Regions from separate parts of the Streptomyces axinellae genome, predicted to be linked through region 2. Evidence: riboswitches for the same ligand, from Rfam matches in the RefSeq annotation. Region 2 holds a riboswitch; each other region holds the start of a gene.
The links. A riboswitch is a leader RNA that binds a small molecule or an ion and turns the genes downstream of it on or off. The one in region 2 is predicted to bind cobalamin.

Region 1 (7,137 bases), on a different contig from region 2:
CGGTCGGCGCGATGGCCAGCAGCAGCGAGTTGCGCATGCCGGTGGCCGCGATACGGGCACGCAGGACCGCCCAGCGGTCGCTCCAGTGCGGTTCGGCGTCCGGATAGTGGTCCGGATGCAGCACGCCGCGGGCCGTACGGGTGTGCGCCCAGGCGGGGTGGGGCCCGTGCCGCTCGGCCAGGTCGGCCGAGGTCTCGTAGGCGGCGAGCATGACGCGCTCGGCGATCCGGGTGGACAGCTCCCGTGCCTCCGCCGAGTCGAACGGCAGCCCGAGCCGGAAGAAGACGTCCTGGAGTCCCATCATGCCCAGACCCACCGGCCGCCAGCGGGAGTTGGAGCCTCCGGCCTGCGTGGTCGGGTAGAAGTTGATGTCCACGACCCGGTCCAGGAAGGTCACCGCCGTGCGCACGGTGGCATCCAGCCGCTCCCAGTCCATCACGCCCGCCTCGTCCAGGTGGGCCGCCAGGTTGACGGAGCCGAGGTTGCACACGGCCGTCTCCGCGTCGTCGGTGACCTCCAGGATCTCCGTGCACAGGTTGGAGGAGTGCACGGTGTGTCCGGGCTCGGCGGTCTGGTTGGCGGTGCGGTTGGAGGTGTCCTTGAACGTCATCCAGCCGTTGCCGGTCTGCGCCAGGGTGCGCATCATCGCGCCGTAGAGCTGCCGCGCGGGCACCCGCTTGAGGTAGCGGCCCTCGGCTTCGGCCCTGCGGTAGGCGGCGTCGAACTCCTCGCCCCACAGGTCCACCAGTTCGGGCGCGTCCGAGGGGGACAGCAGCGACCACTCCTGGTCGGCCGCCACCCGGCGCATGAACTCATCCGGAATCCAGTGCGCGAGATTGAGGTTGTGGGTGCGGCGCGCGTCCTCGCCGGTGTTGTCGCGCAGTTCCAGGAACTCCTCGATGTCGGCGTGCCAGGTCTCCAGGTAGACGCAGGCCGCCCCCTTGCGCCGGCCGCCCTGATTGACGGCGGCGACCGAGGAGTCGAGGGTGCGCAGGAACGGGACGATGCCGCCCGAGTGCCCGTTCGTGCCCCGGATGAGCGAGCCGCGTGCCCGGATGCGGGAGTAGGACAGGCCGATGCCGCCCGCGTGCTTGGACAGCCGGGCGACCTGGTGGTAGCGCTCGTAGATCGAGTCCAGCTCGTCCTTGGGGGAGTCCAGCAGGTAGCAGGAGGACATCTGCGGGTGGCGGGTGCCGGAGTTGAACAGGGTGGGCGAGGAGGGGAGATACGCCAGCGAACTGGTGAGCGCGTACAGCTCGGCGACCTCCGCCAGCGCCCGCTCGGAGCCGTCGGCGGCCAGTCCGCAGGCCACCCGCAGGAGGAAGTGCTGCGGGGTCTCGATCGCCTGGCGGGTGGTGGGGTGGCGCAGCAGATAGCGCGAGTGGACCGTACGCAGCCCGAAGTAGCCGAACCGGTCGTCGGCGCCGTCCTCGACCGCCTGCCCGGCCAGCGCGTCCAGCCGGCCGGCGTGCGCGGCGACGAACTCGGCCGTGCCGTCCGCGATGAGGCCCTCGGCGTGCCCCAGCGCCACGGATCCGGAGAATGAGGTGACGCCCTGGGAGGCCGCCTCGTCGCGGATCGCGAGGGTCAGCAGCCGGGCGGCCAGCCGGGAGTAGGCGGGTTCCTCGCTGATGAGCCCGGCGGCCGAGTCGATGGCGAGGGCGTGCAGTTGGGCGGCGGACGCGTTCGGTGCCCGGCCGCGCAGCGCGGCGGCCTCGACGGGTGCGGGGGCGGCGGCCGGGAGGTCGGCGGTGAGGGCGGCGAGCGTGCGCCGCAGGGCTTCGGCGGCGGGGTCGTCCGCGCCGGTCGGCTGCCCGGTGCCGGACGGTGCGGCTGTGCCTGGCTGTTCCGGGCCGGAGAGGGCGCTCTCCTGTTCGACGTCCCGCCGGCCGGGGGCCGCTTCGGCTGGTGCGATGGTCACTCGGTGCTCTCCCTCGCTGCTGCTCGCTGCCGCTCGGGCGGTCGCGGGGCGGGCAAGGCAGGGCACGGCGCGTCAGGGCATGACGCGACGGACCGCCGGTCCAACCCACGGGACCCGGGCGTTCCTCGAAGCCGCCGCAGGTGCTCGGACTCGCGGGCGCACACGGCATGGGCGCCCGCACACCGTTGCGGGACAGTCCCGGAATCGCACCGGGTTCCCCTGCATTGCTGGCGGTCGGGAAGAGCATACATCTAGTGTCCGGATGCGCCAGTGGCCCCACATATTGTGTGTCGCGGCCGGTATTCACCGAAGCGGCCACCGTGCGCCGCAGCACACGGTGGCCGCCCGGAGAGGTACGCGCCGGTGGACGGTCAGTCCGCGCCGGTGGCCGACGCGGCACCGGCCGAGGGGGTCTCGCGGGTGGCGGGCGAGGTACCGGCGGGGGCCGCGGACGCGGACAGCGGGCCGGACGGGGCGGCTCCGGTCGCCGACAGGGCCTGCGGGCCGACCGGGCCTGCGGGGCGCTGGTCGGGCGCGTCCGCCGTGTAGTCCTCGGGCCGGGTCTCATCCACACCGTCCGGCGCCCCGAACGCCCGCAGCACCACCGTCAGCACGACGGTGACCAGGACGTTCAGCACGAACGCCGTCACCCCGATGTAGCCGGTCTCCTTGAGGCCGGGAATCGTCGCGCTGCTGCCGCCGAAGTGCCGCTGGGTCGGGCTGGCGACGCCGTACGCGGCGACGGTGCCGTAGACCATGCCCACCGCCCAGCCGGCCAGCAGCGCCCACCGGTGGAACCAGCGGGTGAACAGGCCGCCGACCAGCGCCGGGAAGGTCTGGAGGATCCAGATACCGCCCAGGAGTTGGAAGTTGATGGCGACGGTCTTGTCCATGCCGAGGACGAAGACGAGCGCGCCGACCTTCACCAGCAGCGACACCAGCTTGGAGACCTTCGTCTCCTGCGCGGGCGTGGCGTCCGGCCGGATGAAGTCCTTGTAGATGTTGCGCGTGAACAGGTTCGCCGCGGCGATCGACATGATCGCGGCGGGCACCAGCGCGCCGATGCCGATGGCGGCGAAGGCGACCCCGGTGAACCAGTCGGGGAACATCGTCTCGAAAAGCTGGGGAATGGCGAGCTGGCCGTTGTCCACCTTGATTCCGGCGGCGATCGCCATGAATCCGAGCAGCGCGAGGAAGCCCAGCATCAGCGAATACAGCGGCAGAATGGTGGTGTTGCGGCGGATCACATTGCGGTTCTTGCTGGAGAGCGTGGCCGTGATCGAGTGCGGATACATGAAGAGCGCGAGCGCGGAGCCGAACGCGAGGGTGGCGTAGGCCCACTGCGCGTTCGCGCCGCTGGCCAGTTCGCCGCGTGGTTTTCCGGTCGCGGGATTCTGCTGCCCGAGTGCTTCGCCCGCCTTGTCGAAGATCTCGTGGAAGCCGCCGAGTTTGATCGGGATGTAGATGATGGCGACCGCGATGACGAGGTAGATCAGCCCGTCCTTGACGAATGCGATCAGCGCGGGCGCGCGCAGTCCCGAGGAGTAGGTGTAGGCGGCCAGTACCCCGAAGGCGATGAGCAGCGGCAGGTCCTTGACGAACCAGTGCGTGGATTCCGAGCCGCCGATGCCCATGACGTCCAGCACCGCTTGGATTCCCACCAGCTGGAGCGCGATGTAGGGCATGGTCGCCAGGATTCCGGTGAGCGCGACCGCGAGCGAGAGGCCCTTGGAGCCGAACCTGCCGCGTACGAAGTCGGAGGTGGTGACGTATCCGTGGCGGTGCGAGACCGACCACAGGCGGGGCAGGAAGGTGAAAATGAGCGGGTAGACGAGAATCGTGTAGGGAACGGCGAAGAATCCCGAGGCGCCCGCCGCGTAGATGGCGGCCGGTACGGCGACGAAGGTGTAGGCCGTGTACAGGTCGCCGCCCAGCAGGAACCAGGTGATCCAGGTGCCGAAACTCCTGCCGCCCAGGCCCCATTCGTCGAGGCTGTGCTCGTTCTCGGCCTTGCGCCAGCGTGCGGCGAGGAATCCCATGACCGTGACGGCCAGGAAGAAGAAGATGAAGACGGCGAGTGCGACGCCGTTGATGCCGCCGTTCACCGCTCCTCACCGCTCTCGGCCGTGCGCGGGGATTCCGTCCGGAGGCGTGCGGTGGCGGCCTGCTCGTGGCGGACGATCCGATAGGCGACCAGGGTCAGCAGGGCCGAGATCAGGACCCAGAGCATCTGGTACCAGTAGAAAAAGGGGATTCCTATCAGGGTCGGCTCGACGCGGGCGTAGGAGTCCACCCAGAGAATGCCGAGAAACGGCGCGAGAAGGCAGAGCCCCGCCACGGTGCGCGCGGGGGTCACAACGGGCCGTTTTCTACCCGTCGTTGGGGGTGGTGCGGACATGGTGGGCTCCGTCCCTCGCTCAGGGTTCCTGTAATGTGCATGAAACCTAAGCGAGGGCTTCGCTCTCCGTCACCGGTTGTCCGTATACCGGACAGTTCTCAGAGTGTCGCGCCGTGGCGTCCGCCCTCAAGCGCCCAAGCGCCCCACAGGCCCCCTCAGCAGCAGCGGAAACCCTCCCTGGGGTCGGCCTCCCGCGCGTCCGTGCGGCGCCGCTCGAACTCCCTCCTGCTGGGCACGGCGGCATCCGGTCCCTGGTGCCGGCGCAGGTGGGCGACGTAGCGGTCGTAGGCGCTCTCGTCCGTCAGTTCGCGCACATACCAGCGCACCCAACGCCCGGCCCGCAGCAGCCCGTTCACCGCCCGGCCCCTTCCGCGCCCCCGGCGCCCGCCGCCGCTGCGGCGGTCTGCTCGGCCTTCTCCTCCTTGGTGGCCACCAGGCCCGCGGGGGCGACCAGCTTCGACTCCACGTACGGCGCCTCCGTCAGCTTCGCGCCCCCGGGGTCGCGGATCGCGCGCACGCAGGTGCGGGCCGCGTCCGCCAGGACGACGATCACCAGCACGGCGAACAGGGCGGAGAGCACGCCGTCCACCGTGGAGTTGGTGACGACGGTGTGCATGTCGTCCATGGTCTTGGCGGGCGGGAGGATCTTGCCCTGGTCGATGGCGTCCTGGTAGTTGGAGCGCTGCTGGAAGAAGCCCACCTTCGCGTCGCTGGAGAAGACCTTCTGCCAGCTCGCCGTCAGCGTGACCACCGCGTCCCACACCAGCGGGATGCCCGTCACCCAGGCCCATTTGAGCCGCCCGGACTTGATCAGCAGCGTCGTACAGACCGCCAGGGCCACGGCCGCCAGCAGCTGGTTGGCGATGCCGAAGAGCGGGAAGAGCTGGTTGATCCCGCCGAGCGGCTCGTGCACCCCGACCCACAGGAAGTAGCCCCACAGCGCCACGATCACCGCGCTGGAGATCAGCAGCCCCGGCCACCAGCTGACCCGGCGGAAGGGCTTGTAGACGTTGCCCAGCATGTCCTGGAGCATGAAGCGGCCCACGCGGGTACCGGCGTCCAGTGCCGTCAGGATGAACAGCGCCTCGAACATGATGGCGAAGTGGTACCAGAACGCCTTCATGCCGCCCCCGCCCACGACCTTGGAGAAGATCTCCGAGACACCGATGGCCAGGGTCGGGGCACCACCCGTGCGGGAGAGCAGCGACTGCTCCTCCACGGCCTTGGCCGCCGCCGCCAACTGGTCGGGGGAGATGGTGTATCCGAGGTGCTGCACGGCTTCGGATGCGGCCTGCACGTTGTCGCCGATGACCCCGGCGGGGGCGTTCATCGCGAAGTAGAGCCCGGGGTCGATGATGCAGGCGGCCACCATTGCCATGATCGCGACGAACGACTCCATCAGCATGGAGCCGAAGCCGATCATCCGGACCTGCGTCTCCTTCTGGATCATCTTCGGGGTGGTGCCCGAGGAGATCAGCGCGTGGAAGCCGGAGAGGGCACCGCAGGCGATGGTGATGAAGACGAACGGGAAGAGCGAGCCGGCGAACACGGGCCCGTCCCCGACACCGGCGAAGTCGGTGACGCCCGCCATCTTGAGAGTGGGCAGCGTGACGATGACGCCGATGGCCAGCAGCCCGATGGTGCCGATCTTCATGAACGTGGACAGGTAGTCGCGCGGCGCCAGCAGCATCCACACCGGCAGGATCGAGGCGACGAAGCTGTAGACCAGCAGCCAGATCACCAGCGTGCCCGGCTCCAGTGTGAAGGTGTCCGCCCACGAGGACTCGGCGACCCAGCGCCCGGAGACCAGTGCGAGCAGCAGCAGCGCGACGCCGATCAGCGAGACCTCGCTGACCCTGCCCGGCCGCAGCACCCGCAGGTAGAAGCCCATGAACAGGGCGATCGGGATGGTCATGCCGATCGAGAAGGTGCCCCACGGCGACTCGGCCAGCGCGTTGACCACGACCAGCGCCAGCACCGCCAGCAGGATGATCATGATCGCGAGAACGGCGAGCAGCGCGGCGGCCCCGCCGACCGGCCCGATCTCCTCCCGCGCCATCTGGCCAAGGGACTTGCCGTCCCGCCGCATCGAGAAGAAGAGGGTCACCATGTCCTGCACGGCGCCCGCGAAGATCACGCCGACGACGATCCAGATGGTGCCCGGCAGATACCCCATCTGTGCGGCGAGGACGGGTCCCACCAGCGGCCCGGCGCCCGCGATCGCGGCGAAGTGGTGGCCCAGCAGCACCCGCCGGTCGGTGGGGTGGAAGTCGATCCCGTTGTCGAGCCGTTCGGCGGGCGTGGCCCGCGACTTGTCCACGCGCAGGACGCGGGTGGCGATGAAGCGCGAGTAGAAGCGGTATCCGATGGCGTAGGAGCCGAGCGCGGCGGCGACCATCCAGGCCGCGGAGATCTCCTCCCCGCGCGCCAGCGCGAGCATTCCCCAGCCGACGGCGCCGACGAGCGCGACCGCTGTCCAGACGGCGATGGAGCGGGGACCGAGCCGGTGTCCGGCCTGTGTGGCAGTGCGCACTCGCATGTCCTCCTCGACCCTGGCGGCAGGGCGACGGTAGAACAGCGTGGTGATCCGCGCCATACCCCCGGTACGGGGAACTCGCGCGGGTCTCTCAGCCGGCCGGGCGCTGGAGGGTGGCCACGAACTTGTAGCGGTCGCCGCGGTAGACCGAACGCACCCACTCCACCGGTTCGCCCTCGCTGTCGCGGGAGTGCCGCGAGAGCATCAGCATCGGCAGCCCCACATCGGTGCCCAGCAGCCCTGCCTCGCGCGGGGTGGCCAGTGAGGTCTCGATGGTCTCCT
Region 2 (7,137 bases):
CGGTCGGCAGCGACTCCAGCCGGGCCGCCGCCGCCTCGACAGAGGAGGTCGGCGGCAGCGCGACCGCCGCCTCGCCGCGCCGGAAGGTGACCATGCCGACCTTGTCGCGCCGCTGGTAGGCGTCCAGCAGGAGGGAGAGCACCGCGCCCTTGACGGCACCCATCCGCTGCCGCGCCGCCATCGAGCCGGAGGCGTCCACGACGAACAGCACGAGGTTGCCCTCCCTGCCCTCCCGGACGGCCTCGCGCAGATCGTCCCCGCGCAGCAGCAGTCCGCTGCCGGTGCGGCCCCGCGCCCGCTGGTGCGGGGCCGCCGCATGCACGGTCGCGGCGAGGTGCAGCTTGGTCAGCGTGCCGCGCGGACGCCGGGCGCCCGTCGTACGGCCGTGCGCGGTACGCGCCCGCGACCTGCGACCCGCCGCGCCCTCGCCCAGCCCGGGAACGGTGAGGGTGCGCGCCTTGAACGGCTCGCCCGCGCTGGTGGCGGCCTGCTCCCGCGCGGGTGCCCCGGCGGCGGACTCCGGCTCCCCACCGGGCTGTTCGGATGCCGGCTGTTCGGCGGGCGCCGGTTCCGCCGACGTCTGCTCGGGCAGGGAGGGTTCCCCGGCGGGCGGTTCGGCGGGGCCCTCCGGGAGGCCACCGCCATCGGGGCCACCATCCGGTCCGTCATCCGGTCCGCCTTGTTCCGGGCCACCATCCGGTCCGTCCGGTTCCGGGCCACCATCCGGTCCGTCCGGCTCCGGGCCACCATCCGGTCCGTCCGGCTCCGGATCGTCATCCGGGCCCTCGTCCGGTGTGCTGTTCTCCTCCAGCGTCCGGTCGAGCTTGTCCTCGTCCAGGCCCGGCGCGTCGAACGGGTTCCGCCGCCGCCGGTGCGGCAGCGCCAGCAGCGCCGCCTGGCGCACATCCTCGGCCGCCACCTCGGTGCGCCCCGCCCAGGCCGCCAGCGCGGTCGCCGTACGGGCCATCACCAGGTCGGCCCGCATGCCGTCCACCTCGAACGCGGCGCAGGTGGCCGCGATCTGCCGCAGCGCCGCGTCCTCCAGCCGCACCTTCGGCAGCAGGGCGCGCGCGGTGGCGATCCGTTCGCGCATCGTCTGCTCATCGCCCGCCCACAGCCCCGCGAACCCCTCCGGATCGTCGTCGTAGGCGAGCCGGCGGCGGACGACCTCCACCCGCTCGTCCGTCTCGCGCGAGGCCGCCACCTCGACGGTCAGTCCGAACCTGTCGAGCAACTGCGGACGCAGCTCGCCCTCTTCGGGATTCATCGTGCCGACGAGCAGGAAGCGGGCCGCGTGCCGGACGGAGACGCCCTCGCGCTCCACATACGAGGCGCCCATCGCGGCGGCGTCCAGCAGCAGGTCCACCAGGTGGTCGTGGAGCAGGTTGACCTCGTCCACGTAGAGCACGCCCCGGTGCGCGTCGGCGAGCAGGCCGGGCTCGAACGCCTTCACGCCCTCCGACAGCGCCCGTTCGATGTCGAGCGCCCCTACGAGCCGGTCCTCCGATGCGCCGACCGGCAGTTCCACCATCCGCGCGGGCCGCGCCTCACCCGGGCCCGCGCCCTCGTGCGGTCCGTCCGGGCAGCCGGGGTCAGGAGCGGCGGGGTCGCAGGAGAAGCGGCAGCCGGGCACGACATCGACGTGCGGCATCAGTGTCGCGAGCGCGCGCACCGCCGTGGACTTCGCGGTCCCTTTCTCGCCCCGCACGAGGACTCCGCCGACCTGCGGGGAGACCGCGTTGAGGAGCAGGGCGAGCTGGAGGTCCCGCATGCCCACAATGGCGGTGAACGGGTAGGGGGTGCTCACGCGGCTGTCCTTTCGTCGAGGTGTCGTCGAGGTGCGGTCGGAACGCGGGGGTTCGTGGCGCCTGGGGAGTTCGTGGGTCTGGCGGGGTCGGCAGGACCGACGGGGCGGACGGGGTCGGCCGGTCTGGTGGGATCGGCAGGGCAGGCCGGACCGGTGGTGCCGGCGGGGTGAGTGGGCCCCGGGGGGACCGGCGCGGCCTCGTGCCCCGGGGCCGCACCGGCCGGCGTCCCACCGGCCGGCGTCGCTCCGGCCAGCGTCCCACCGGCCGGCGTCGCTCCGGCCGCCGCCCCGCCCGGCGCTCTCACGGCGCCCCCGGCGGGATGAACGGCAGCCCCGCCGGGGCGCCCTTCTCGATGAGGCGCAGCAGCGCGTCCGTGTCCGCGTGCTCCTCGATCAAGTCGCCAAGCCTGTCGAGCTGTTCCTCGCGCAGCGCGGCGAAACCGGTGTCGGGCGCGGGTACGAAGGCGCGGCCCGCGTCGGCCGCGACACGGCGCAGGAAGGCGCGCCGGAAGCCGTCCGACTCCAGTGAGCCGTGCCAGTGCGTACCCCAGACCGAACCGGACCGGCAGCCGTCGAGGAAGGGCGTGCCGCCGCTCACCTCGGCCACCCCGTGGTGGATCTCGTAGCCCTCGGCCCGCTCGCCCAGCGCCGTGCCCTGCGGGCGGGCCAGCGTCTTCTCCCGGTGGAACCGGACCCGGACGGGCAGCAGGCCGAGCCCCTCGACGGTCCCGGCGCGCGATTCGACCTCGTCCTCGATGCGCTCGCCCAGCAGCTGGTAGCCGCCGCATATGCCCAGCACCGGGCGGCCCTCGGCGGCGCGCCGGGCCAGTGCGCCGGCCAGGCCGCGTTCACGCAGCCACCCCAGCGCCTTGACGGTGCCGCGCGTACCGGGCACCACCACCAGGTCGGCGTCGGCCAGTTCCTCGGGACGGTCGCTGAAGCGCACCACGACGCCGGGCTCGGCGGCCAGCGCGTCCACGTCCGTGAAGTTCGACATCAGCGGCACCGGAAGGACCGCGACCCGCAGCACATCGGCACCGTGCGGCGGCGCGCTCGCCGCCTCGCGCACGGCTGCGCGCAGTGACAGGCGCAGCCCGTCCTCCTCGTCGATGCCCAGCCCGTGCTGGAAGGGCAGGACGCCGAGGGACGGGCGTCCCGTCAGCTTCCGCAGCATCTCCAGGCCGGGCTCCAGCAGCCGCACGTCGCCCCGGAACTTGTTGACGAGGTAGCCGGCCAGCAGCGCCTGGTCCTCCTGCGCCAGCAGCGCCGTCGTCCCGAACAGGGAGGCGAAGACGCCGCCCCGGTCGATGTCGCCGACGACCAGCACGGGCAGCCCGGCCGCGCGGGCGAGGCCCATGTTGACGATGTCGCTGCGCCGCAGGTTGATCTCGGCGGGGCTGCCCGCGCCCTCGCAGATCACCGCGTCGTGCGTCCGGCGCAGCTCCTCCAGGGCCTCGACGACCGGCGCCAGCAGGTCCTCGCGGCGCCCGTACTCGCCGAAGTAGCCCGCCGCCGACATCTCGCCGACGGCCTTGCCCATCAGGACGACCTGGCTGGTGCGGTCGCCGCCGGGCTTGAGCAGGACGGGGTTCATCAGCGCGCTGGGCTCGACCCGGGCCGCCGCCGCCTGCATGGCCTGGGCGCGGCCGATCTCCGCGCCGTCGCGCGTGACAAAGGAGTTGAGGGACATGTTCTGCGCCTTGAACGGGGCGACACGGATGCCCTGGCGTGCCAGCCAGCGGCAGATGCCCGCCGTCACCACGCTCTTCCCGGCGTCCGAGGTCGTCCCGGCGACCAGCAGGCCGCCCCCGGTACGTCCACCCCCGGTACGGCCACCCCTGGTACGTCCGCTTCCGGAACGCGCGTCGCCGGTACGTCCGTCCCCTGGATGTCCGCTCTCGCCGCGTCCGCCCCCGGCGCTCATCGCGCACCCCTCTCGTACCTGTGGTGCCTCTCGTACCTCTCGTGTACGCGGCGCGCCATGGCTCCGGCGAACGCGGTGCTCGCGAGCGCCAGCAGTCCGACCCGGCGGGAGAGGCGCACCGCGCGGTCGATGTCCCCGGCGCGGACGGCGCGCCCGGGGGAGTTGAGCACCGGACGGTGTTCGGTACGGCCGCCGTAGGAGAGCGTCCCGCCCAGCCGCAGCCCCAGCGCCCCGGCGAACGAGGCTTCCACGGGGCCCGCGTTGGGGCTGGGGTGACGGTGCGCGTCGGCCCGCCATGCCCGTACGGCGCCGCGCGGGTCCGGACCGGCGAGCGCGGCCAGGGCGGCGGTCAGCCGCGCGCCGGGTCGCCCGGCCACATCGTCCAGGCGGGCCGCCGCCCAGCCGAATCTGCGGTGCCGCGAGGAGCGGTGGCCGACCATCGCGTCCAGCGTGTTCACCGCGCGGAACCCCGTCAGCCCCGGGACCCCGGCAAGCGCACCCCATACGAGGGCGCCCACCACTGCGTCCGAGGTGTTCTCCGCGACCGACTCGACTACGGCGCGCGCCACCGCCGCCTCGTCCAGCGTCTGCGGATCGCGCCCGCACAGCGCGGGCAACAGCTCGCGGGCCAGCTCCAGATCGCCCGCCTCCAGCGCGGAGCCGACGGCGCGCGCCGCGCGCGCGAGACCGCTCCCGCCGAGCACGGTCCAGGTCGCCAGAGCCGTCACCACGACGGGGGCCGCGCCGCGCGGCCTGGGCGCTGTGTCCCCGGCGCCCTCTGCATACCCGCTGTCCTCGCTGCTCTTGCTGCCCTCGCCGCCCCTGCCGTTCCCGACGCGTCCGGCGGCTGCGGCCAGGACGCCTCCGAGGGCCGTGGCGCCGCCCGCGCACAGCGCGGTGTAGAGCGCGCCCACCGCACGGTTGTCCCGCCACATCAGCCGCTCGGCAGCACCCGCCGCCCGGCCGAAGGCGGCCACCGGATGACCGCGCCGGGGGTCGCCGAACAGCGCGTCGGCCGCGAACCCGAGGGCAGCGCCCCACACCTGGGCATCGGAAGGCCGCATCGTCAGCGTGCCGTGGCGCCTCGGAGGGGACCGGCGGCGACGGCGCGTGGCCCGCCGCGCGAGCGCGCCCGGACAGGGGAGCGCGGCGCCGCACTCGCGGCACGAACGGGAACGGGAGCAGAGACGGGAACGGCGGCTGAGCCACGCATGGTGTGTGTCCTCACTCAGGGTCCGCGCCCTGGCTCGACTCGACCGGCGGCGAGAGTCTCCTGGCTCCCCGGATCCGCGCGGGCCCCGCCTTCCAGCCCCAGCGGGCCGTGGCTTTCTGGGTGCGCTCCCCGGTGACAGTGGCGGGACCGCGCCGGATTCGCACCGGCTTCCTCTCCATGCCGCCGTTTGGCACCGGAAGTCCACCATGCCCGTGTGAACCCGTCAACTCGCCCTTGACCTGCGGGGAGATTGTGTGAGCGGACACACCACGGGTCCCGCGCGCGGCGGCACACGCCACCGCGCGCGTCAGTCCGCCCCCGGCCTGCCACCGCCGCGCGTCAGTCCGCCGCCGCTACGGCGCCGGTGTGCCCGCTCACCTCCGCCGTCGGCGCGCTCCGTACCGCACGGCGGCGTACGCCGCGCCCAGGGCCGCGACGGCGGTCGCCACCCCGGCCGCTCCGGTGACGAGCGCTCGGGCGGACGGGGTGTGCCGGGTGGCCGTGCCGTCTGTGCCGCCCGAGTCGCCGTGCGCCGGGCCGTCCAGCCCCCGGGCGAGGGCCTCGGCCAGGTGGAGGGCCCGGCGGTCCGTATCGCCCTGCTCGATCTGGGTGCGGCAGCTGAAGCCGTCCGCGATGACCAGGGCTTCGTCGGCGGTCTCCCGGACGGCCGGCAGCACACCCTGTTCCGCCACGGTCATGGACAGCTCGTAGTGGTCCTTCTCGAAGCCGAAGTTGCCCGCCATTCCGCAGCAGCCCTCATCCAGCACTTCGGCGTCGATCCCGGCCCGCCGCATCAGTTCCCGGTCGGCGTCCGTCTTCATCACCGCGTGCTGGTGGCAGTGCGTCTGCACGGTGGCGGCCCGCTCCACCGCCGGCGGCTGCCAGTCGGGGGCGCGGTGCAGCAGGAGTTCGGCGAAGGTGTGGAACTGCCCGGCGAGGCGCTTGATGTCCTGGTCGTGGGGGAGCAGTTCGGGCGCGTCGGCGCGGAAGACGGCCGTGCACGAGGGCTCCAGGCCGACGATGGGGGTGCCCGCCTCCAGCCACGGCCGGAGGGCCCGGACGGTGCGGCGCAGCGCGCGCTTGGCGACATCGAGCTGGCCGGTGGAGATCCAGGTGAGCCCGCAGCACACAGCCGAACCACCGCACGTCCCAGTCCCCGGCCAGCCGCCGCGCCCAGTACAGGGCCTCTTTGCGGCCGAGCGCGCCGTTCGCGTCGGCGAACAGCTCCGTGTCGGCGCCGATCGCCTCCCGCACGGCGGTCAGCCGCCGCGGGTCCTCTTCGGGGCGTCGCGAGGTCTTGAGCTTCACCCGCGGGATGCCCTGCTCGACCCAGCCGGCGAGCTGCTCGGCGAGGCGGCCGGTGGGGTAGTTGGTGAACCCGCCGCTGCCGTAGACCGGCACCCGGTCATGGAAGGCGGGCAGGACCCGGAAGAGGGGCAGCTCCAGCAGCCGGGCCTTCAGATCCCACAGGGCCACATCCACGGCGGAGACGGCCATGGCGCCCACCCCCGAGCGGCCCGCGTTGCGCACGGCGGCGGACATCCGGTGCCAGGCGGCGCCGGGCGCGAGGGCGTCGCCGCCTGGCAGGACGGCGGCGAGCTGGGATTCCACGAAGGCGGCGACCGCCACGTCCCCGTAGGTGTAGCCGATGCCGGTGCGGCCCCCGGCGTGCGCCTCGACCACGATCACGGTCGTCGCGTCCCAGCGCAGCGTGCCGTCCTCCTCCCATCCGTCGGGCCCGTCGGTGGGCAGCCGGAAGGCGTGCACGTCCAGCCCCTCGATCGCCACCCCGCCCTTGGCGTCCGGCCCGCTCCGGGACGTCACCGCGTCCTCGCCCATCAGCTCGTCCAAGGCAGTCTCCGCTTGTTCACCGGCAGCCCGGTGGTTCCTCCCGCCTCGGGCCGGACACACCGCGTGCACCGCACATCAGTACCTCTCCAGGGCCGGCCGAAACAGCCTGCGGACGCGACGGCAGCCGCCGGTTTGCGCGGGCGTGTCCCGTGGGACCCGGGGCGAGACCCTCAGTCGATCGTGTGGATGGGGCAGAGCCATGGCACAGCAGGTAGCCGACTACGTTCTCGCACGGCTCCGCGAATGGGGCGTTCATCGCGTCTTCGGCTTTCCCGGTGACGGAATCAACGGCATGCTCGGGGCCTTCGACCGTGCCAAGGGTGATCCGGAGTTCATCCAGAC
Region 3 (7,137 bases), on a different contig from region 2:
GGCAAGAGCCGCAAGACACTGTCGCTGGGCGACAGCGTGTCCTTCAAGAGCACGGACGCGGCGAAACTGAAGAAACTGCGGCTGGTACGCCCCGGGTCCTTCACCCACGTGACCAACGTCGAACAGTCCTCCGTCGCCCTGAAGATGAGCAAGTCCGCCGACGGCACCCTGCGCACCACCATCCCCGACGACCCCTCGCTGGTGACCCCCGGCTGGTGGATGGTCTACGGCATCGACAAGAACGGCATCCCGTCCAAGGCCAAGTGGCTCAAGGTCAACGTGGACCCGACAGCCCAGCACACGACGGTGACAGCGGGCGACCCGAAGGTGAACCCGGACAACTGATCCCTGGCCAGGCGCGGTGCCCCGGGGGGCAGCCTGAATCAGTCCACCCCTGGCTTTGGAGGCCGCGCTACGGTCCCTGGGCATACTGCCCAGGCCACCGACCCCCTCAGCCAGGGCAGGGCCTGTCGTTTGGATCAAATCGTCGGAGCGGCCCTCAGCTACAGTGCGCGCATGACAATTCGCCGAATCATGCCCAATGTCGCGGCCCAAGACATCGAGGAGAGCCGGAGCTTCTACAGCGATTTCCTGGGTATGGACGTGCGCATGGACGAGCCCGGCTTCTTGATGTTGGCCTCGCCGGATAATCCGACGGCGCAGATGACCGTCGTATCCCCTGCCGCAGACCCATGGGACCCTCATACGTCCCAATCGAGACTGGCCGTCGAAGTCGAAGATGTTGATGCCGCGTACACCGCAGCCGAGCGCCGTGGATACCAGGTGGTCTATCCCTTGACCACGGAGCCCTGGGGGATCCGGCGCTTCTTTGTCCAAGCACCCGACGGGAGTGTCATCAATGTGCACAGTCACGTCTGAGGATGAAGGTGCTCATCGGGCAGACCGGAAAAAGATGCCAGCGACGTGAAGACCGCCCAGTTCAGGTCCTCGTCCGCGCCGGCTTGCGCCATCAGTGCGGTGAACACCCGCTTCCAGGTGCGCCGTCGAGGGCCCACATCCGTAATCGGTTGTAGACGCCTCGCCAGTTGCCGCATCTCTCGGGCAAGTGAACCCACCGTGATCCGGTCTGGACCTTGAAGGCGATCGCGTCGATCACCTGCCGGTGGTCCCGCCACCGGCCGCCTCGCCTCGGCGTCCGGTCTGGGAGTAGCGGCCCGATCCGCGCTCACTGCGCGTCCGCCAACGGCATACCCGGACCACCGTCCAGATGACCCAAACCAAACGCACTACTGATCTTTTCGTAAGTTCGGTGGATGTGGTGGGTGGATGGTCAGGCCGGTGTGGGCGAGGAATGACCATGGCAGTCGGGGGTTGGCGTTGATGCGGTGGATGCCTTGCTCGGTGGCGTCGGTGACATCGGCGAGGTTGGCGAGTTCACGCTTCTTGAGAGAGGACCACAACAGCTCCACCGGATTCAGTTCGGGAGCGTAGGCGGGTAATCGCTCCAGGGTGAGCCAGTCCTGTTCGGCGGTCCGGGCCCGCCACACCGACGCCCGCGACAGCACCATCCCCGTCACCCGGGTGACGACCTCTCCGACTCGCTCCAGGGTCCACAGGCCGGCCTCGAAACCATGAGCTTGGGCTCCTCGTATCAACGCGGCCCGAACAGCCTCGACCTGGGCGTCGTCCAGCTTGGGCGGACGACCGGTGGCCGCACGCCGGCGCAGGGCCGACACACCGCCTGTCTCCCACACCCGGCGCCACCGCCGCACGCTCTCGGCACACACCCCCACCGCCCGCGCGATCTCCGCATTCGAGACACCCTGCTCGAACAACTCGACCGCCCGAACACGACGTGCCTCCGCCAACTGCGGCCGGGACAAAGGAGGAAGAGAAGAACCCGCCGCAGAGGGCGACGGTCGATAAGCCACCCCGACAGCCTCCCACCCACGAGGCCACCACACCCACCTAACTTACGAAAAGATCAGTAGCGCTCCGCGTTGCGGGCCAGCCCCAGCGCGTACTTGGGCCACCACTGGCCCGCCTTCGGGCCGCCCTTGCATTCGCCGTCCGACTCGCCGGGCCGCTTGATCCACAGGTAGGCGTCCACCCGCTTGTCGCCCGTCTTCGTGGTGGGGGTCTCGCCCAGGGCGCGGCCCGGGGGGTTGCACCAGGTCTGTTCGTCGCCGGTGCCCTCGACGGGGCCGTTGCCGTTGCGGCTGGTGTCGATGACGAACGGCTTGTTGCCGACCATCGGGGAGACCTTGTTGCCGTAGGCGCGGTTGGAGGCTGTGGTCTGGTAGTTGGAGACGTTCAGCGCGAAGCCGTCGGCCTTGGCGATGCCCGCGCGGTTCAGGGGCTCGACCAGGCCGCCGGGGTCGCGTACCCAGTCGGGGTTGCCCCCGTCGAGGTAGACCTTGGTTCCCGGGAGCTGCTTGAGCTTGCTGACGGCCTCGTTCAGCAGCTGGTAGCGCTCCTCGTGGAACTCCTGCGGGGTGCAGCCCTCGGCCAGCAGGTGCGGGATGGCGTCCGGTTCGACCACCACCGTGGCGGAGCGGTCGCCGATGCCCTTCACGATGTTGTCGAGCCACGCGCGGTACGTGTCGGCGCTCTTGGCGCCGCCTTGGCTGTACTGGCCGCAGTCGCGGTGCGGAAGGTTGTAGAGGACGAGCAGCGCGCTGCGGTCGGCCTTGTCGGCCGACTTGGTCAGCCGTTCGACCTCGGCGCGGGGCTCGGGGCGGGTGATCCAGTCGGCGACCGGCCGGCTCGCGATCTTCTTTATGAGCTTGGCGTCGCCGCTCCTGCCGTCCCGTTCGTACGCGCTGACCTGCTTGGCGGCGCTTCCCGAGGGGTTGACCCAGTACGGGGACTCTGACTTGGGGCGCTGCCCGATGGCGGAGCCGCCTCCGGAACCGCCGCCGGAGTTGTCGTCCGAGGACGAGGAACACCCGGCGAGCAGCAGCGTCGCCCCCACCGCCGCGACGGACGCGATGCGCCGGGCGCGGGCCGCGCGCGGCAGCCGACGGTCGTAACTGCCGTACATCCACTCCCCTTTGGCCGAACTCCCGGGAACGTCCCGGCCCCCATGGACAAATCGTCGCTCTATCGTGTCACACGGTTTTTCACGGCACGGAAGCTGTCGAAGAGCTGTTACGGGCGCTGGTCCCGCCTCTGCGGGGGCGCCGGGGCGCGGCTGTGGGACAACGCTGCGCGCCGGATGCCTTGTTGACAGTGCACATGTCAGGCTGCAACGCTCCGAGCAGTACATTTCCATACCGAGGCGACGGTGCGCAGGAAGCCGGTGCGAATCCGGGACGGTCCCGCCACTGTGTCCGTACGCGTGCGCCGCGTACGGGAGTCAGGAACTGACCCGTCGCTTCTCCGCCAACGGGGCGTGGAAACCCCAGGAGGAGGCAGGCGAATGTCCCCGCACATCGCGCACAGCACACCCACGGCGGCCTCGGGAGCGGGCACCGCCGACCCGGCGGCCGTCCACTCCGCGACGGTCAGGACGCGAGACTGGCTGATCGTCGCGGCGGCGGCGATCGTGGCACTGATCGCGCTCTACGCCGTCTTCGTCGACAACGGCAACCTCGTCTCGGCCACCGGCAACTACCTGCACGAGTTCTCGCACGACGGACGCCACCTCTTCGGCGCCCCCTGCCACTGATCGGGGCGCGCACACATGTCCGTCTCCGCTGAGACAACTCCCTACCCGCTGCTGCCCCTGCTCGGCCGAGGGCTGGGCGCCGGCGGGCTCGCCGGGCTGGCCTCCGGGCTCTTCTCGCTGCTGCTGGCCGAGCCCTTGATGGACCGGGCGATCCGGCTGGAGGAGAAGCGCTCGGCCGCCGCGCACGCGGGGCCCACTGGACACGCGGGACACTCCCACGCCGCCGAGGCCGAGGAGGTCTTCACCCGGGGCACCCAGCACTTCGGTCTCGTGGTGACCGCGGTGGTGGTGGGCCTGGCCATCGGTGTCTTCTTCACCCTCGCCTACGTGCTGGTCCACCGCACCGCCCCCATGGACGACGGCCGTGCCTGGCAGCGCGGCCTCGGGCTGGCCGGGGCCGGTTTCCTCGCGCTCTCGCTGCTACCCGGACTGCGCTACCCGGCCAACCCGCCGGGCGTCGGGGACAGCGGCACCGTCACCGAACGGCAGGGGCTGTGGGTGGCCGCGCTGGTGATCGGCGTGCTGGGGCTGGTGCTCGCACGCCAGCTCCATCTGCGGCTCGGCCGCGCCGGACACGGTCTGCCCGCGCGGCAGTCGGCGGCGGCAGCCGCCGTGGTGGCCACCCTCGCCGCGCTCTTCCTGCTCCCGGACAACCCCGACGCGGTACCGGTCTCCGCCACCTTGCTGTGGGACTTCCGGGTGCTCTCCCTCGCGGCGCACGCGGTCCTGTGGGCGGCGCTGGGCGCGCTCTTCGCGCTGCTCAGTACCCGACTGGCGGGCAGCATCCGTCCGGGCAGGGGCACGGGCGCCGGATCCAGGGCCACGGCAGACCTGTGACCGGGGGCCCGCCCGGCATCGGCCGGGCGGGCCCCGGATCCGGTACGGCTCAGACCTTGTCGACCAGGTCGGCGATGGAGTCGACGACGCTGGAGGCCCGGTACGGGTACCGCTCGATCTCGTCGGGCCTGGTCAGGCCGGTGAGGACGAGGAAGGTCTCCAGACCCGCCTCCATGCCCGCGCGGACGTCGGTGTCCATCCGGTCGCCGATCATGGCGCTGGTCTCCGAGTGCGCGCCGATCGCGTTGAGGCCGGCGCGCATCATCAGCGGGTTGGGCTTGCCCACGAAATAGGGGTGCTGGCCGGTGGCCTTGGTGATGAGCGCCGCGACGGAGCCGGTGGCGGGCAGTGCGCCCTCGGCGGAGGGGCCGGTCTCGTCGGGGTTGGTGGCGATGAACCGGGCGCCGTCGTTGATGAGGCGGATGGCCCTGGTCAGCGCCTCGAAGCTGTAGGTGCGGGTCTCACCGAGGACGACGTAGTCGGGGTCGGCGTCCGAGAGGACGTAGCCGATGTCGTGCAGCGCGGTCGTCAGCCCGGCCTCTCCTATGACGTAGGCGGTGCCGCCGGGGCGCTGGTCGTCCAGGAACTGCGCCGTGGCCAGCGCCGAGGTCCAGATGTTCTCCGTGGGCACGTCCAGCCCGATGCGGGCCAGGCGGGCGTGCAGGTCCCTGGGGGTGTACATCGAATTGTTCGTGAGCACCAGGAACGGGCGTCCGGATTCCTTGAGGCGCTTGATGAAGGAGTCGGCTCCGGGGACGGGGATCCCCTCGTGCATCAGCACACCGTCCATGTCGGTGAGCCAGGACTCGATGGGCTTGCGCTCTGCCACGGGCGGGCTCCTGCCAGGTTCGTGGTGGTCCGGCCGGCGGGGGGTACCTCGGTGTACGACCGGCCGCCGCGTTCAGCGTAACCGCAGGGGAGGGCGGGGTCAGCCCGGACGCACGCCGTAAGGCACCGGGAGCCGCGCCGTCCGGCCGTCGGCGGGCCGGGAGTCCGGCAGGAGGGGACGGAGACCCGGGGCCCCGCCCGGACCGGACGGGGGCCGGAGCGGAGGCCGGGGCCCGGACCCGGCAGGGCGCGCCGCTCGAACGGACCGGCCCACCGCCCCGCACGGGACGCACAGGACGGACGGGACGCACGTGACGGCCCATCGGATGGTGGTACAGGCCGCCGGCCCGCCCGCCCGTACGGGACGGCCAACCGCACCGGTCACGCGGACAGCCGTCCGGTCCGCTCAGGACCCGCATGGCCCGCGGAGAGGCCGACCGCGCGGAGGGGCCGCCCGCCATCCGTGCGGGCCGGATGTGTGCTCCGGGGCGCGGGCTTTGCCAGGGTGGGGCCCATGAACCGCATGGACACCTCCGTCACCCCGCTCCGCGTCGGCCTGCTCGGCTACGGCCTGGCCGGATCGGTCTTCCACGCCCCGCTGATCGCCACGACGCCGGGGCTGGCACTGGATACGGTCGTCACCTCCGACCCCGAACGCCAGAAGCGGGCGCGCGCCGCGGGCGGCCCCGGCACCGGGGAGGTCCGCACCCTCGCCACCGCCGACGAGCTGTTCGACGACGCGGACCGGCTCGACCTCGTCGTCGTCGCCACCCCCAACCGCACCCATGTCGAGCTGACCCGCCGCGCGTTGGAGGCCGGGCTGCCGGTGGTCGTGGACAAGCCGCTGGCGCCCACAGCGGCCGAGGCCCGCGAGCTGGCGGCGCTCGCCGAGGACCGCGGGCTGCTGCTGGCGCCGTTCCAGAACCGGCGCTGGGACAACGACTTCCTGACCCTGCGCTCGCTCCTGGCCGAGGACGCGCTGGGCGAGGTGCACCGCTTCGAGTCCCGCTTCGAGCGCTGGCGGCCCCGGCCCAAGGGCGGCTGGCGCGAGTCGGGCGACCCGGCGGAGGTGGGCGGGCTGCTCTACGACCTGGGCAGCCACCTGGTCGATCAGGCGCTGACCCTCTTCGGCCCGGCCGCCTCGGTCTACGCCGAGTCCGATGTGCGCCGGGCGGGCGCCGGGGCCGATGACGACACCTTCATCGCCCTGACCCATGACAACGGCGTCCGCTCCCATCTGTGGATGAGCGCGACGGCGGCCCAGCTCGGGCCGCGCTTCCGGGTGCTGGGCAGCCGCGCGGCGTATGTGAAGTCCGGGCTCGACCCGCAGGAGGCCGCGCTGCGCGAGGGGGCCCGGCCCGCCGAGGGCATGCCGTGGGGTGTGGAGCCGGAGTTCGCCTGGGGCACACTCGGCGCGCTGGACGAGGTGCGTACGGTGCCGACGCTGGACGGCGACTACCCGGCCTTCTACGACGCGGTGGCCGTCGCTCTGCACGAGGGCACACCGCCGCCCGTGACGGCACACGAGGCGGCGGCGGTCCTTCAGGTGCTGGAGACGGCACGCTCGTTCACGCGGAAGGCGTGACCGGCGGCCACGCGGACGTCATGTGGTCCGCGCGCACGCCGACTTCATGACCTGCCATGTGGTCCTCGCTCAAGCGGACTTCATGACCTGCCGTTGCCGGCCCAGGCCCGTGATCTCCAGCTCGACGACGTCGCCCTCGCGCAGATACGGCTTGGGCTCGGCCATGCCCATGGCCACTCCGGCGGGGGTCCCGGTGCTGATCACATCGCCGGGGTACAGCGTCATGAACTGGCTGACGTAGCGCACGACCTCGGCG
Region 4 (7,137 bases), on a different contig from region 2:
GGGGCCCCCAGCCGCCGGAGCCCCCCGGCCCGCCGCTGTGGCCGCCGTCTCCGCCGCCGGGCGGTATCCGGTCGCCCGCGTACGGGTGCTGGGGCCCGTTGAGCCCCAGCGGCCCCTGGCCGTAGGCCGGTTGACCCTGCGGTGGCTGCCGGCCGAACGGGTACGGGCCGCCCGGCTGCTGCCCTTGGTGGGCGCAGGTGGTGGTGCCGAACGCGCGGTCCACCGAACGGGGCAGCTCGTGCACCAGCAGCGTGTGGGCCAGCGCCGGGTCGGCGAACTCGACCTCGCGCAGCGCCAGGCGGATGCCGTGCAGCGCGTCGTCACACAGCCGCCGCGCCTCGGCGAGTCCGGCGCCGGTGGCGGTCAGCGGGTTCCAGGCGCCCTCGGCGGCGTCCGCCGCGCGGTCCTCCACGGCGTCCAGCAGATGCGCCAGCCGCCCGAACAGCCGTCCGGCCTCGGCGAGTGGCGCGGCGTTCCCCGGCCGCCCCGCCAGCTTCGCGGTGTGGGCGAACGCCGCCGAAGTGGCCGTCTCCGTCGGCTCGGTGACGGCCGTCAGCGGGGTGCCGGGGCCCGCGAGCAGTTCGATACCGGTCTGCCGGTCCACCGCCTCGACCAGCACCGCCGTATCGAAGCCCAGCGTGCCGCCCGAGCGCGCACCGGCCCGGTCCCAGCCGCGCGCGACCTTGCGCGCGGCGAGGGCGAGCGGGCGGCGGCGCAGCATCCCGTTGCCGTCGGCGATGTGGTCGCGGACCTTGGCCGAGGCCAGCACGAGGGAGACGGAGGCCGCCAGCCGCGCGCCCTCGCCCCGCGCCACCGAGGCGGTACGCATACCGCGCAGCGGGCACGGCCCGGCGGTGCGCCGGCCGGCGTCGGCGCGGCCGGTCTGCGCGTCGGTCAGCACCGACACCAGCAGCCCGTCGTAGTTGGTGGCGATCCGCGCGAACTGCCCGTGGTCCCCGCGCAAGGTGAGGCACAGCCCGCACAGGTGCGCCATCCACTCGGTTCTGAGCGCCTCGGAGAGGCGATGGCGGCAGGGCCTGACTATTCCGAACACCTGAAATCCCCCGTACGTCTGTGCGATACCGGTGCAGTACGGCGATCGTATCCACGATCGCCACGGCGCTGTCCACGGGCAGCGGCGGCGCCGTCTCAGGTGGCGCCGAGGCGGCCTCGTCTCAAGTGGCGCCGAGACGGGCCGCGTAGGCGCGGATCCGCTCGGCGCGCGGGGTGAGGCAGCAGCTCGCGCAGCGTACGGACTCCGCGCTGGTGTAGTAGAGGCAACAGGTGCGGCGCAGATAGCGCAGGTGTCGGCGGCCGGTGGCGCCGACGACCGCCACCGGCTCCCCGAGCCGGGCCAGCGCGGGCAGTGGCGCCGTGAACTCGGCCCAGCGTGCGGCGAGTTCCTCCGCGTCCAGGCGCGGCGGAGCGCACAGCGCCGTGGCGCAGCCGTGTGCGACCCCGCCGTGCAACTGCCGAAGACCGGCCCGGGTGGCGCGGTGCAGCGCCTCGGCGAGCGGCAGCAGATGGGAGTCCAGCACCGCCTCGTGCAGCGCGGGAAGCGCGGCTCGCCGGGCCTTTGCTGCCGCTCCCGGTGCTGCCGCGGGGTCGGCCAGCAGCGCCGGCACGCGCATCCGGACCCCGTCGATACCGTGCTGCCCCGGTCTGACCAGGACGTTGTGCGGCCGGAGGTCCCAGACTCGCCCGTCCAGTGCCCAGTTCAGTACGGCGGCGGCCGTGACGCGTCCGGCGTAGACGGCGATCAGGGTGAGCGCGGCGGCGTGCCGTGTACGGTGGCCGCTGCCCTGGTGCTCGGCATCCAGGAGCCGCTCCAGCTCCGGGGTGCCGGGCGCGAGCAGCCGGTCGGCGGGCAGCCATGCGGCGGCCTCGGAGGGTGGCGGCTCGCCCGCCAGGAGGTGGTAGCGGGCCCCGTGCGCCGAGGCGAGCCCGGTGAGAGCGGTCAGCGCCGTCAGCTCGTCCAGTGCCCGTGCGGGAGGGTCATCCAACTCCCTTTCTCTGGGCGGGTGTTGGGTCTCCCCTTGCTCCCTCATCGCGCGCTCACCCGGCCTTCGCGGGGTGCGGAGGCCGGGTCCGGGGGCAGGTAGACCACCGTCGGTGCCCCGGTCGTCGGATGGGTGCTCACCTCGGCCCGCACGCCGTACACCTCGGCCAGCATCTCCGCCGTCAGCACCTCCTCGGGCGTGCCGCTGCGAACGACGCGGCCGGAGTCGAGCACATACAGCCGGTCGCAGAAGTGCGCGGCGAGGTTGAGGTCGTGCAGCGCCAGCAGGTTGGTGGTGCCCAGGCCGCGCACGAGGGCCAGGAGTTCGAGCTGGTAGCGCACGTCGAGGTGGTTGGTCGGCTCGTCGAGGACGAGCAGGGACGGCGCCTGGACCAGCGCGCGGGCCACCAGCGCGCGCTGCTTCTCGCCGCCGGACAACCCGTCGAAGTTCCGCTCGGCCAGCGCCGTGCCGCCCGTCCGCTCCAGAGCCGCCTCGATGTACTCCGCGTCGCGGGCCGTATCCGCCTCCCAGAACCGCTTGTGCGGGGACCTGCCCATGGCCACCACCTGCCGTACGGTCAGTTCGAAGCCGCCGCTCGCCTCCTGCGGCACCGCCGCCACCCGCCGCGCCCGCTCCTTGACGCCGAGCGCCGCCGCCTCCGCGCCGTCCAGCAGGATGCGCCCGGCGGCGGGGGAGAGGGTGCCGTAGACGCAGCGCAACAGGGTCGTCTTGCCACTGCCGTTGGGACCGACGACGCCCACGGTCTCCCCGGGGCCGGCCTCCAGCGTCACGCCGTCGAGGAGCATGCGGTCGCGTACGGCGTACGAGACCTCCGCCACCCGCAACCGGGCCGCCCCCGCCCGCGCCTCCCGTGTGCTCACGCCGGCACCCCCTCGGCGCGCTGTCCGCGCCGCAGCAGCCACAGGAAGAACGGGCCGCCCGTCAGCGCCGTCAGGACCCCGACCGGAATCTCCTCGGGCGCCGCGACCGTACGCGCCGCCAGATCGGCCAGCACCAGGAAGACGGCCCCGCCCAGCGCCGAGACCGGCAACAGCGCGCGGTGCGCCGCGCCGACCGCCATCCGCGCCGCGTGCGGCACCATCAGCCCGACGAAGCCGATCGCCCCCGCGGCCGTCACCAGCACGGCTGTCACCAGCGAGGCCAGCACGAACGCCGCGGCGCGGAACCGCCCGGCATCCAGCCCCAGCACGGTGGCACCCTCCTCGCCGACCAGCAGCAGATCCAGCGGCCTGGCCAGCGCCAGCAGCAGCACGAGCCCCACCAGCAGCGCCGGCGCAGGCAGCAGCAGGCTGTGCCAGCGGGCCTGGCCCAGGCCGCCCAGCGTCCAGAACAGGATCGCCCGCAGATGCTCGGCCTGCGAGGAAGTCACCAGCAGCAGGCTCGTCAGCGCGGAGAGCACGTACTGCACCGCCACCCCCGCCAGCACCAGCCGCCCCGTGGTCAGCGTCCCGCCGCGCCGGGCCATCGCGTAGACGACGAGCAGCGCGGCCATCGCCCCCACAAAGGCGCCGAACGGCATGGAGACGGCGCCGACCCCGAGCACCACCACCACGACGGCCCCCGTGGAGGCGCCCGAGGAGATGCCCAGCAGGAACGGGTCGGCCAGCGGGTTGCGCACCAGCGCCTGGAGCACGGTGCCCACCAGCGCCAGCCCCGCCCCCACCACGGCGGCCAGCAGCACCCGCGGCAGCCGCACATCGAGCACGATCGTGGTGAACGGCCCCGCCTGCGCCTGCCCCGTCAGCACGCGCCACACCTCGCCGACCGGTATCCGGGCCGACCCCAGCGCCAGCCCCGCCACCGCGCCGAGCACCAGCAGGGCGCCCAGCACCCCGGTCACCACGAGGAACCGCAGCGGGCCCCCGCGTCCTCCGCCCCCCACGGCCTACGCGTCCGGGTGGAGCTGCCGGGCCAGCGCGTCCACCGCGTCCGGCACCCGGGGGCCGAGCACGGCCGAGGAGAGCGGGAGCACGGCGAAGCGGCGATGCTTGATCGCCGGGACGTCCGCCAGCGCCGGGTCGTTCAGCAGCCGCTTCTTCTTCGCCGCGACGGGAGTGCCGCCGTAGTCGTAGATCACCACGACCTCCGGCTTGCGCGCGACGACTTTCTCCCAGGACACATCGGCGAAGGTCTTGTGGATGCCGGAAAAGACGTTGCGGCCCCCGGCCCGGCTCACGATGTCGTTGCCGATCCCCGCGCCGCCCGCCGTGAACGCGGAACTGTCGCCGCTGTCGTAGACGAAAACGGACGGTTTCCGCACGCCCTCGAGCCGCTTCGCCGTCGCGGCGAGCTGCCGGTCCTGCCGCTTGAGCAGGGCCTCGGCACGCGCGGGGACACCGAAGACGCGGCCCACCTCGCGTATCTCGCGGTGGAGGGTGTCCACCCCCGCGTCCTTGGTGCAGCTCTCCAGGTTCAGCCGGGTGGCGACGCCGCTGTCCTTGAGCGCGGCCCGCTCGCGGCCCTCCGTCTTGTCGAAGGCGCTGGCGTAACCCCCGTAGACGAAGTCCGGGCCGGCCGCCAGCAGTGTCTCGGCGGACGGGTACTTCTTGGCCAGCACCTTGACCTTGCCGTACGCCTTCGCGTAGCGCGGCGAGATCGCGTCGTCGAGGTAGGCGGTGCCCGCCATCTTGTCCTGGAGACCGAGGGCCAGCAGGATCTCGGTGACGTGCTGGTTCATCGTCACGGCGCGCTTGGGCGGTGCGGTGAAGGTCGTCTTCACCCCGCAGTTGGTGACCGTGTACGGAAAGCCCTTGGCGGGGGTGCCGCCGCCCGCGGCGGCCGGTTTCGCTCCGCCGCCACCGCAGGCGGCAAGGGGGAAGAGCAGCAGCGAGGTGAGGCCCGCGCGCACAGCGCGGCGGGCCCCGGCCGGTATCGGCCGAGTCATGGCGCCTCCTCAGAGGATCCTCGTCCCCTGGCGTCGAGGTAAGGCGGCAGCCCAGTGTCTGACTCCCGGCCGGGCGCCGCGCGTTCGCGGGCGCCGGCCGGTCACAGTGGCGGGACCGTGCCGGGTTCACACCGGCTTCCTGGCCTCTGCCGCCTCGATCGAATTGTTGTACGCCGCAGTCTTCCACACGGGCAGAGCGCGGCGAACGGGCCCGGGGGCCGCCGCCCCCGCGAAGAGGCGTCCGAAGACGGCATCAGGCGCCGCGGGAACGAGCCCGGCTCGCCCACCTGCTTCGCCAGGAACAGCGGACAGGGGGAGTGCGTTTCGAGGCCGGTCTGTTCGACCGGGCTCCGCCCACGTGTCACACCTTCGAGTGTAAAAGGGTGGCCCCGGGAGACGCCGGGGTAGGTCGAGGCCGCAATCCGCCGCGCCGAGGCCGTCGCCCGACTCCGCCGAGGCCGCGGTCCGCCGTGCCTGAGTGGGGGGAACCACACGTTGCCGCAACCCTTCGAACTGCCCGACTTCTACGTCCCCTACCCCGCCCGGCTCAACCGCCACCTCGACGAGGCCCGCGCCCACACCCGCGAGTGGGCCCGCGAGATGGGCATGCTGGAGGGCTCGGGGATCTGGGACACCCAGGATCTGGAAGACCACGACTACGCGCTCCTGTGCTCCTACACCCACCCGGACGCCACGGGGCCCGACCTCAGCCTCGTCACCGACTGGTACGTGTGGGTCTTCTTCTTCGACGACCACTTCCTGGAGGAGTTCAAGCGCGGCCAGGACCGCGAGGGCGCCAAGGCGTATCTGGACCGGCTGCCGCTGTTCATGCCGCTGTCGGTGCCGCGGGACGGCGCGGCGCCGGTGCCCGAGCCGGTCAACCCCGTCGAGGCGGGCCTGGCCGACCTGTGGGCCAGGACCGTGCCGTCGATGTCGGAGGGCTGGCGCGCCCGCTTCGCCGAGAGCACCGAGAACCTCCTCAACGAGTCGCTGTGGGAGCTGTCCAACATCAACATCGGCCGGGTGCCCAACCCCGTCGAGTACATCGAGATGCGCCGCAAGGTCGGCGGCGCCCCCTGGTCGGCGGGGCTGGTGGAGTTCGCCGCGCACGCCGAGGTCCCCGCCGAGGTGGCCGCCTCGCGCCCGCTGTGCGTGCTGCGCGACTCCTTCTCGGACGCCGTGCACCTGCGCAACGACCTCTTCTCCTACGAGCGCGAGATCCAGGAGGAGGGCGAACTGTCCAACGGCGTCCTCGTCCTGGAGACGTTCCTGGACTGCACCACGCAGGAGGCGGCCGAATCCGTCAACGGCCTGCTCACCTCCCGGCTCCAGCAGTTCGAGCACACCGCGCTGAGCGAAGTGCCCGCGCTGTGCGAGGAGAAGGGCCTGGGACCGGCGGCCCGCGCCGATCTCGCCGCGTACGTCAAAGGGCTCCAGGACTGGCAGTCCGGCGGTCACGAATGGCACCTGCGCTCCAGCCGCTACATGAACCGGGCAGCCGGTCACCGGAGCCCGTCAGCGGCGCCCGCCGCACCGTCGTTCGGGCCCACCGGGCTCGGCACCTCGGCGGCCGGCCTCGCGGCCAGCTGGGCCCGCGCCCACGTGCGGCGCGCCCGCGCCTTCAGCCACGTACCGTACGAGCGCACCGGCCCCTCCCGACTGCCCGACTTCGAGATGCCGTTCACCGCGCGGCTCAGCCCGCACCTGGGCGGGGCCAGGGAACGGGTCGTGGCCTGGGCGCACGCGACGGGCCTGCTGGGCCCGCAGCCCGACGTGCCCGGCGGCCGGGTGTGGGACGAGCGGCTGGCCCGCGACTACGACCTGCCGCTGTGCGCGGCGGGCATCCACCCCGGCGCCACCCCTGACCAGCTCGACCTCACCTCGGCCTGGCTGGCCTGGGGCACCTGGGGCGATGACTACTATCCGGCCCGCTTCGGCCGCACCCGCGACCTGGCCGGGGCCAAGCTGTGCACGGAACGGCTCTCCGCGTTCATGCCCGTCGAGGACGAACCCGTGCCGCCGCCCGCAGGGCCGCTGGAGCGCGCCTTGTCCGACCTGTGGACGCGCACGGTGTGCCAGGGGGGTCCGGGGGGCCCGATGAGCGCGGCCGGACGCCGCACGTTCCGCAGGGCCGTCGAGGTCATGGCCGACAGCTGGCTGTGGGAGCTGAACAACCAGGCGCAGAACCGTATCCCCGACCCGGTGGACTACATCGAGATGCGCCGGCTGACC

Region 1: linked by a shared signal. The riboswitch ahead of ABD339_RS07165 (ribonucleoside-diphosphate reductase subunit alpha) and the one ahead of ABD339_RS26080 (cobalamin biosynthesis protein) in region 2 are both predicted to bind cobalamin.
Region 3: linked by a shared signal. The riboswitch ahead of ABD339_RS15740 (hypothetical protein) and the one ahead of ABD339_RS26080 (cobalamin biosynthesis protein) in region 2 are both predicted to bind cobalamin.
Region 4: linked by a shared signal. The riboswitch ahead of ABD339_RS06145 (ABC transporter substrate-binding protein) and the one ahead of ABD339_RS26080 (cobalamin biosynthesis protein) in region 2 are both predicted to bind cobalamin.

The regions. Positions count from the first base shown of each region.
Region 1 covers NZ_BAAARJ010000004.1:153,257-160,393, forward strand. Annotated here, with positions in the region: gene ABD339_RS07165 (ribonucleoside-diphosphate reductase subunit alpha) at 1-1,921, opposite strand, end outside; cobalamin riboswitch at 2,040-2,172, opposite strand; gene mctP (monocarboxylate uptake permease MctP) at 2,293-4,026, opposite strand; gene ABD339_RS07175 (DUF3311 domain-containing protein) at 4,023-4,319, opposite strand; gene ABD339_RS07180 (YbdD/YjiX family protein) at 4,475-4,675, opposite strand; gene ABD339_RS07185 (carbon starvation CstA family protein) at 4,672-6,858, opposite strand; gene ABD339_RS07190 (GntR family transcriptional regulator) at 6,947-7,137, opposite strand, start outside.
Region 2 covers NZ_BAAARJ010000019.1:118,304-125,440, forward strand. Annotated here, with positions in the region: gene ABD339_RS26070 (putative cobaltochelatase) at 1-1,807, opposite strand, end outside; gene ABD339_RS26075 (cobyric acid synthase) at 2,109-3,731, opposite strand; gene ABD339_RS26080 (cobalamin biosynthesis protein) at 3,728-4,795, opposite strand; cobalamin riboswitch at 4,979-5,154, opposite strand; gene ABD339_RS26085 ((Fe-S)-binding protein) at 5,319-5,765, opposite strand; gene ABD339_RS26090 (enolase C-terminal domain-like protein) at 5,701-6,783, opposite strand; gene ABD339_RS26095 (thiamine pyrophosphate-requiring protein) at 6,995-7,137, shown strand, end outside.
Region 3 covers NZ_BAAARJ010000009.1:185,602-192,738, forward strand. Annotated here, with positions in the region: gene glxA (radical copper oxidase GlxA) at 1-345, shown strand, start outside; gene ABD339_RS15725 (VOC family protein) at 517-879, shown strand; gene ABD339_RS33820 (transposase) at 971-1,180, opposite strand; gene ABD339_RS15730 (helix-turn-helix domain-containing protein) at 1,248-1,925, opposite strand; gene ABD339_RS15735 (glycoside hydrolase family 6 protein) at 1,946-3,004, opposite strand; cobalamin riboswitch at 3,229-3,350, shown strand; gene ABD339_RS15740 (hypothetical protein) at 3,383-3,631, shown strand; gene ABD339_RS15745 (CbtA family protein) at 3,647-4,468, shown strand; gene ABD339_RS15750 (HAD-IIA family hydrolase) at 4,518-5,297, opposite strand; gene ABD339_RS15755 (Gfo/Idh/MocA family protein) at 5,811-6,881, shown strand; gene ABD339_RS15760 (fumarylacetoacetate hydrolase family protein) at 6,951-7,137, opposite strand, start outside.
Region 4 covers NZ_BAAARJ010000003.1:371,380-378,516, reverse strand. Annotated here, with positions in the region: gene ABD339_RS06165 (DUF5685 family protein) at 1-1,054, opposite strand, end outside; gene ABD339_RS06160 ((2Fe-2S)-binding protein) at 1,176-2,003, opposite strand; gene ABD339_RS06155 (ABC transporter ATP-binding protein) at 2,045-2,806, opposite strand; gene ABD339_RS06150 (FecCD family ABC transporter permease) at 2,878-3,903, opposite strand; gene ABD339_RS06145 (ABC transporter substrate-binding protein) at 3,907-4,905, opposite strand; cobalamin riboswitch at 4,938-5,070, opposite strand; gene ABD339_RS06140 (terpene synthase family protein) at 5,401-7,137, shown strand, end outside.